2 regions of the Pseudoalteromonas sp. GCY genome follow, and region 1 is predicted to be linked to the other one. Evidence: predicted binding sites of a transcription regulator. Region 1 holds the regulator's gene; the other holds the start of a gene.

What was found. The regulator LexA, encoded in region 1, represses DNA repair genes until DNA is damaged. The targets are predictions, from matches to a motif close to TACTGTATNNNNATACAGTA.
Region 2: the regulator LexA is predicted to act here: its motif matches at 1,729-1,748, upstream of dinB (DNA polymerase IV).

What each region holds. Positions count from the first base shown of each region.
Region 1 covers NZ_CP068023.1:3,874,248-3,878,680, reverse strand. Annotated here, with positions in the region: rRNA gene JJQ94_RS22885 (23S ribosomal RNA) at 1-1,055, shown strand, start outside; rRNA gene rrf (5S ribosomal RNA) at 1,174-1,287, shown strand; gene lexA (transcriptional repressor LexA) at 1,789-2,403, shown strand; gene coxB (cytochrome c oxidase subunit II) at 2,763-3,905, shown strand; gene ctaD (cytochrome c oxidase subunit I) at 3,905-4,433, shown strand, end outside.
Region 2 covers NZ_CP068023.1:3,308,757-3,313,189, forward strand. Annotated here, with positions in the region: gene JJQ94_RS20165 (carbon starvation CstA family protein) at 1-540, opposite strand, end outside; gene dinB (DNA polymerase IV) at 666-1,721, opposite strand; gene JJQ94_RS20175 (aldo/keto reductase) at 1,943-2,995, shown strand; gene JJQ94_RS20180 (NUDIX hydrolase) at 3,082-3,594, shown strand; gene JJQ94_RS20185 (hypothetical protein) at 3,668-4,360, shown strand; gene JJQ94_RS20190 (LabA-like NYN domain-containing protein) at 4,401-4,433, shown strand, end outside.

The DNA.
Region 1 (4,433 bases):
TTAATTGATGGGGTTAGCTTAGGCGAAGCTCTTGATCGAAGCCCCGGTAAACGGCGGCCGTAACTATAACGGTCCTAAGGTAGCGAAATTCCTTGTCGGGTAAGTTCCGACCTGCACGAATGGTGTAACCATGGCCACGCTGTCTCCACCCGAGACTCAGTGAAATTGAAATCGCAGTGAAGATGCTGTGTACCCGCGGCTAGACGGAAAGACCCCGTGAACCTTTACTACAGCTTGGCACTGAACATTGACCCTACATGTGTAGGATAGGTGGGAGGCTTTGAAGCAGAGACGCTAGTTTCTGTGGAGCCGACCTTGAAATACCACCCTTGTAGTGTTGATGTTCTAACTTAGGCCCCTGAATCGGGGTTGAGGACAGTGCCTGGTGGGTAGTTTGACTGGGGCGGTCTCCTCCCAAAGAGTAACGGAGGAGCACGAAGGTTTGCTAAGTACGGTCGGACATCGTACGGTTAGTGTAATGGTAGAAGCAAGCTTAACTGCGAGACAGACACGTCGAGCAGGTACGAAAGTAGGTCATAGTGATCCGGTGGTTCTGAATGGAAGGGCCATCGCTCAACGGATAAAAGGTACTCCGGGGATAACAGGCTGATACCGCCCAAGAGTTCATATCGACGGCGGTGTTTGGCACCTCGATGTCGGCTCATCACATCCTGGGGCTGAAGTCGGTCCCAAGGGTATGGCTGTTCGCCATTTAAAGTGGTACGCGAGCTGGGTTTAGAACGTCGTGAGACAGTTCGGTCCCTATCTGCCGTGGGCGTTTGAGAATTGAGAGGGGCTGCTCCTAGTACGAGAGGACCGGAGTGGACGAACCGCTGGTGTTCGGGTTGTGATGCCAATTGCATTGCCCGGTAGCTACGTTCGGAACTGATAACCGCTGAAAGCATCTAAGCGGGAAGCAGGCCTCGAGATGAGTTCTCACTTTGACTTAGAGTCAACTGAAGGGCCGTTGAAGACTACAACGTTGATAGGCGAGATGTGGAAGTGCTGTGAGGCATTAAGCTAACTCGTACTAATTACCCGTGAGGCTTAACCATACAACGCCAAAGTGGTTTATAAGCGACAGAAGTTAATAGACTAAAGTAGACAAAAGAATTTAATAAGCTTTTTCCGGATTTACATTGATGAGGGAGACTTCATTGATGAACAGAATTTCCTGGTGACTATAGCGTTTTGGACCCACCTGACCCCATGCCGAACTCAGAAGTGAAACAAAACAGCGTCGATGATAGTGTGGATTACCCATGTGAAAGTAGAACATCGCCAGGGCCAAATAAGAGAAACCCGTTGCAGCAATGCGACGGGTTTTTTGCTGTTTGTGATTTAAAAACCTCGCGAGGTAAACTCGCTCCCACTCCCACCACAGTATCAGCACAGTACAACACGGTAGGAGATGGTTTACCCGCTGATGGGTTGCAATGAAGTTCCAGCAAAAAAACATGTACATCAAAACCCGTTTCAGCAATGTGATGGTTTTTTTGCTGTTTGGGATATAGAAAATCTCGCGAGGTAAACTCGCTCCCACCACCGTATCAGCATAGTGCAACATGGTGGGAGGCGGTTTATCAGCCCTAAATCTTAATAATCTATTTCTTATTGCATAGAGTCGCAGGTTGTGCTCTGAGGCACGGACTTCGCTTCTTGTTTAATACTGCTTAATTAATGCTATCAGCAAATACACTTAAAATATGTCGAATAAAGAAACATTTGCGATTTTTTTTGAGCTGTATATACTTACAGTAAATAAACCACTGTATGGAACACCAGTTAATGCGTCCTCTAACAAAACGACAAGAACAAATCTTTGAATTAATAAAAGTATTCATAAAAGATACTGGCATGCCTCCAACTCGTGCTGAAATAGCTGATGCTTTGGGTTTTAAGAGTGCAAATGCAGCGGAAGAACATCTTAAGGCGCTTGCGAAAAAGGGAGTTATTGAAATGGTCCCTGGTGCAAGCCGTGGGATTCGACTTGTAGAGGATGAATCAGAGCAACTTGGTTTACCTATTATCGGCCGTGTTGCTGCTGGTGAGCCTATTCTGGCAGAGCAACATGTAGAAAGTCACTGTAATGTAGATGCGAGCTTTTTTAAACCTAATGCTGATTACCTTTTGAGAGTTAATGGTATGAGCATGAAGGATATTGGCATTATGGATGGTGATCTGCTAGCGGTTCACAGCACTCAGGTGGCTGAAAATGGCCAAGTGATAGTAGCTCGTGTAGAAGAGGACGTGACTGTTAAACGCTTTGAAAAGAAAGGAAAGAAAGTTTTGTTGCATGCTGAGAATGAAGAGTTTAAAGCGATTGAAGTGGATCTAGAGCATCAAAATTTCTCCATTGAAGGGTTAGCTGTAGGTGTGATTAGAAGCGCTGACTGGATGTAGTTTATGAGAGCGAGCGTAGCGTTAAATATAAAGTTGCGCTTGCTTTAACTATATTTTGTTTAGAAAGTAATAATTAACTTTTCTAACTGTGTGAAAGTAAGATGATTATAGTGACTTTAATCATTTAGTAATATTTTTAGTTTTCTGATCTTTATACACTATTTTTCATCATTCTTCGTTTTACCTTCTATAATCCCTGTTTTGATTCTAAAGTCAGTCTTCTCAAAAATCTTGCAATTTGTTTGTTTTTTGACTAATTGGTTAATAGTCGTGCAGTAAGTCTATGTACAAATAGACAATATGACAGTCATCCAATAATAACAAAAGATAACTACGAGTTGTCTTGAAGGAGACGTCAAATGAAAATTTGTCGATTAGTTGTAGCATTCATCGCAGTGCTAATCGCCATGCCCTCACTTGCTAACAGCGCTTACAATATGAGGCAAGGCGTTACAGACATTAGTCATCAAGTGTATGAGCTTCACATGACCATATTTCTAATATGTTGCGTCATTGGAGTGATTGTATTTGGGATTATGTTTTGGGCGCTTATAAAACACAGAAAGTCAAAAGGCGTTGTTGCAGCGCAATTTCATGAAAGCACCAAAGTGGAAATACTTTGGACTGCTATTCCCTTCCTGATACTCATTGGTATGGCAATACCAGCTACAAAAACGCTTATTGCTATGGAAGATACGAGTAAAGCTGATCTGACCATTAAGGTCACAGGCTCTCAGTGGAAATGGCACTATGAGTACATGGGGCATGATGTTGAGTTCTATTCTTTACTCTCTACTCCGAAAGATGAAATTAGTGACCTTAAAGAAAAAAATGAAAATTACCTGCTTGAAGTCGATAAGCATTTAGTCATTCCCACCGATAGGAAAGTTCGCTTTTTGATGACCTCAGATGATGTCATCCATTCTTGGTGGGTGCCCGATTTTGCGGTGAAGAAGGATGCCAATCCGGGCTTTATAAATGAGGCATGGACTAAGGTAAACGATGAGGGAATTTATAGGGGGCAGTGTGCGGAATTATGTGGCAAAGATCACGGCTTTATGCCAGTCGTCGTCGAGGCTGTAAGTCCTGATAAATTTGATAGTTGGCTCAACTATGCTAAAGCCGAAAAAGCAAAGGCAGAAGCCGAGTCACAAGCAGTTGCCCAACAAACTCTTTCGAAACAAGAGTTAATGGAGGTCGGTGAACAAACTTACATGGCTTATTGTGCAGCTTGCCATCAACCTACGGGGCTTGGGCTACCAGGTGTCTTCCCTGCAATGAAAGGGAGTAAAGTCGTCACTGGAGATATTAAAGATCATATAGATATTTTGCTTTTAGGTCGTCCAGGAACTGCGATGCAATCTTTTGCAAAGCAATTAACAATCAAGCAGATCGCGGGGGTGATTACCTATAAAAGAAATAGCTGGGGTAATGACACAGGCGATGTTATTCAGCCAAGCCAAATACAGCGTGAGATAGATGCATTAGAGGAGAGTAAGTAATGAGTGCCATCGTAGAAGAACATTCACACCATACGGCTCCCAAAGGCTTAAAGCGCTGGCTGTTTACCACTAATCATAAAGACATTGGAACACTGTATTTATTGTTCTCACTAACCATGTTTTTAATTGGCGGTGCTATGGCGATGGTGATCCGAGCCGAGCTTTTCCAGCCTGGGTTACAGCTTGTAGATCCGCATTTTTTTAATCAAATGACGACAGTGCATGGACTAATAATGGTATTTGGCGCAGTAATGCCCGCATTTACTGGTCTTGCCAACTGGATGATCCCAATGATGATTGGTGCTCCTGATATGGCGCTACCGAGAATGAATAATTGGAGTTTTTGGATACTACCCTTTGCATTTGCAATTTTACTGATGTCATTATTTTTAGAAGGCGGTGGGCCTGCTTTCGGTTGGACTTTTTATGCGCCACTATCTACAACGTACAGCAATGACAATACCGCATTTTTTGTGTTTGCGATCCATATAATGGGCATTAGCTCTATTATGGGTGCTATCAACGTTA
Region 2 (4,433 bases), 570 kb from region 1:
TTTCAGCAACTGGCCGATGATAAGCGCCACGACGATAGCAGACCAAGCGGGGAATACCGCATTTGGGTTACCTACGAAGGAATTTGCTATCACCACGCCGAACACGGCATTTACCATGAGCAGTACAAGGAAGACCACTATCATAAACAATGAACGCGTGCGCTTGCCAATTACGCTTTCAGACAACGCGCCCATCGACTTGCCTTTATGGCGAGCACTTGCCCACAGCGCGCCCATATCATGGACACCCGCAAAGAATATGGTACCGAATACAACCCAAAGCACTGCAGGCACCCAGCCCCAATAAACAGCGATAGCTGGACCTACAATTGGTGCAGCGCCTGCGACTGAAGTAAAGTGATGCCCCCACAATACCACTTTGTTGGTGGGAACATAATCTACGCCATCCTCAAGCTCATGAGCCGGCGTGACAAAGTTGTCATCCATTTTAAATATTTTTTCAGCAATAAATTTGGAATAGACAAACCATCCAAATAACATCCCTATGATGCCGAAGAGTACGATCATTATGGATTGCATAATGCTTACCTCTTGTTGTTGTTTTAATTACACGCAGTTGGCGTGGTTAGTTTGTTGCACGACAACTTCGAAGCTAGCACAAATTAAACTTATTGCAGTTATCTTTTAGTCTAGGTAGGTCAGAATTAGCCATCAAAAAGTCCCAGTTGAGCTTGTGTGTTAGACTTTTCATTTAGCCCTAAGTGCAAGCCCACGAGGCGCACAGGTTTAAACTTTTGTCGTGACATTGCTTCAATCAATAATTCCTCGAAAATGGGCAAATCAATATGCTGGTATTGGCATTCTTTGGTAGTTTGGGTGAAATCGTAAAACTTCACTTTAACACCAAGCTTATTAAAGCCACGTTGCAAATAAGGCTGTGCTCGGCGAGTCAATTCAGGTAACAACTTTTCTTTTATGACTTGCTTTAAGGTATCAAGGTCAAGCGTGTCTTCTGCAAATGTGGTTTCAACGCCTATCGATTTACGCACTCTGTCGGTCTCAACTCGGCGCTCATCAATACCTTGGCAACGCCGCCATAATACAGCGCCAAACTTGCCAAATGACTGGCGTAACTGAGTTTCAGACAGTGCCTTAATATCTCGGCCATACTCAAGTCCCATGGCTAGCAAACGCTGTTGAGTCACTTTACCTACACCTGGAATTTTTTTAAGGGGTAACGCATCAATAAAAGCGCTCACTTGGTGAGGCGGGATCACACACTGACCATTAGGCTTGTTTTCATCGCTGGCAATTTTGGCTAAAAACTTGATTGGCGCAATTCCCGCTGAAGCCGTAAGGCCCGTTTCTGCAAATATATCCGCTCGTATCTGCTCGGCGATAAGCGTTGCACTGCCATTACATTGCTGACACTCAGTGACATCTAGATAGGCTTCATCCAGAGACAGTGGCTCAATTAGCTCAGTATAGCGGGCAAAAATAGTTCTAATTTGTTGCGATATTGCCTTATAGACCTCCATTCTCCCCGGTACAATCACCAGCTGAGGGCAGAGTTTTTTCGCTTGATAATTCGACATGGCCGAGCGCACCCCATATTGCCGAGCAATATAGTTTGCCGTGGATAGCACCCCGCGATGGCTACGACCACCAATCGCCATCGGCACCTTTGCAAGCTCGGGGTTATCGCGCATTTCTACCGATGCATAGAACGCGTCCATATCAATATGAATAAATTTACGCACGTTAAAACACTGTCTATATAAACAGTGTTTATTATGTGCTAATTTTCCAACTGTTGCAATCTTGAACATAGGCCTTAGTGTTCTGGGCTATACTTGTGTGGATGTCTGTTGCAAGTTGCACTGCAAAACAGAGATAATGCTAACAATATCAATACAGTTCAAAGTACTAAATCCGTTACTTTGGCTATATTTAATCATTCAGCAATCAATCAGGAGCCTGCATGAAGTACTCACGACTTGGTAGTAGCCCATTAGAAGTTTCGCGCATTTGTTTAGGAAGCATGACTTGGGGCGTACAAAACAACCAGCATGATGCCGACGAGCAAATCAATTATGCACTAAGCCGTGGTATTAACTTCATTGATACCGCTGAAATGTACGCGGTCCCTCCCTCACCTGAAACCTATGGTAAAACCGAAGCCATCATTGGCAATTGGCTAAAGCGCCACCAAGAAAAGCGCGAAAAGCTAGTGCTTGCAACCAAGATTGCGGGAAGCGGTTTGCCTTGGATCCGTGAAGGCAGCGCTATTACGGGACAATCAGTGATCCAAGCGGTGGACGATTCTTTAGCGCGCCTGAATACCGACTATATCGACCTCTACCAACTACATTGGCCAAACCGTACTTCACCGCACTTTGGTAAACAATGGCCAGGCATGGTTCCTTTAAGTGCGCTTGACCGCGACGAAGAACGCGCTGGCATGCTAGATATTTTAGAAGGCTTAGCGAGCTGTATTCAAGCAGGTAAAATTCGCCATTGGGGTCTTTCTGATGATACGCCTTGGGGCATTCACACTTACCTTAATTTGGCGATGCAGCACAACCTACCGAAGCCGGTTTCAATTCAAAATGAGTTTAGCTTGCTACATGCCAAAGATTGGCCTTACTTAATTGAGAGCTGCGTAAACGAAGATATTGCCTATTTACCTTGGTCGCCACTGGCTGGTGGGATGCTGAGCGGTAAATATTTAGGGGGCGCAAGACCTGAAGGCAGCCGCTTTACCTTAGTGCAAAGACAAGGCCTATTTAGGGACACACAACTAGCACAAGAAGCCGTTGCAAAATATTTAGAAATCGCCAAAGAATTTAATATGACTGCAGCACAACTGGCGCTAGCTTGGTGCAATCAAGTCGATGGCGTGACTTCAACTATTATCGGCGCGACAACCATGGCACAGCTTAAAGAAAATATTCAAGCGTTTGAACAGCCGCTATGTGCAGAATCTTTAGCCGAGATTGATACTGTATTTAAAGCGTACCCAGCTCCGTTTTAATATCTTCATTCGCGATACGCCGCTTTTATTCAGGCGTATCACCTTGTAAACCCATCTTTGTTACCTAGACTGAAGTTAAAACCCCCATGCAAAGCTTAAATAACACCCCAGTCATTCCGCTTCAAGGCAGCTGCTTTACCAGAAAAACCACTCGCGCCATTGTCCTCAGAGGCAACGACATTCTTATGCTTTACACCAAACGTTATGACGATTACACCTTGCCAGGTGGCGGCGTCGACGAGGGTGAAAGCTTAGAAGCAGCATTGGAGCGAGAGCTAAAAGAAGAAACTGGTGCAGTATCCATCACAGGTTTGACGCCTTTTGGCCGCTATGAAGAGTACCGCCCTTGGTATAAACCCGATCATGACAATGTGCATATTATTTCTTATTGCTACGTTTGTGAGATCTGTGGCGAATTTGATGCGCCAGCTATGGAGGATTATGAACACGCCAATGGTATGAAGCCAGTGTGGATCAACATAAACCAAGCCATCGCGCATAACGAAGCAAAACTCAATGATGCAAATAACAAAGGGATGTCCGTTTTACGTGAACTCACTTTACTAAAACATATTTCCGCGCAATTAGTCACAGATTAATTTGCCTATTGAGGGAACAATTAAGTCTTTATTAAGCTCTAACTCCGCATGACTCAAGGATTTAATAAGAATAATGCGGCTGCTCCAACACAACCTGATTAGTTTCACCATTATCGGCTCTATTGTGCTGCATCTACTGCTTGGTTGGTATCTGCAGCAAAGTATTTATATCCCCTTAAAGCCTTTAGAAATTAAGGCAATGAAAACCTATTTGGTTATTGAGCCCGCCAAGCCCAAGATGGAGCGTAGTGAGACACCGACGATAACTGAAGATAAGCCAGTAAAAGAGTTAAAACCGACGCAGCGGCGGGACGATACGGTTGAAGTAATAAAAACTATGCAAACGGAACCAAAAAAGCCTGCGGTTGAAAGTACAACTAAGCAAATAACCAAAGCTGCAGTCATCACGCAACCTAAAAAGTTAGACCATCGCAAAGCAATCTCTCAATTTCGTCAGCAACTTTTAGAGCGCTCTCCGAGTGACGTTGTACTCAGCCAAGGTCAAGAAAAGCCGCAGCGGCTCACTGTGCCTAAAACGCATCAAACCAGTGCTGCGAGCATGCAAAGAGAGCAACTCGAGTCTACGTCTCAATATACAGTCTACCGTGAAAATGGCCTGTGCTACGCTGAAGTTAGGCCCGATCCGAGTATTCCTACACCGGAGGGATTAAATAAGAATTGGCGTACTGCACCTCGCCCTTGCGATGGCGGTGCCATTAAAAAAGCCTATGATGCCGCGATGAGTAAATGGCTAAACAAACGCTAATCTTGCTATCATAAAGCAAATCTATTGCTAAGAGTCCATTATGGAAAAAGTCACCATTTTAGTTGACGCTCAA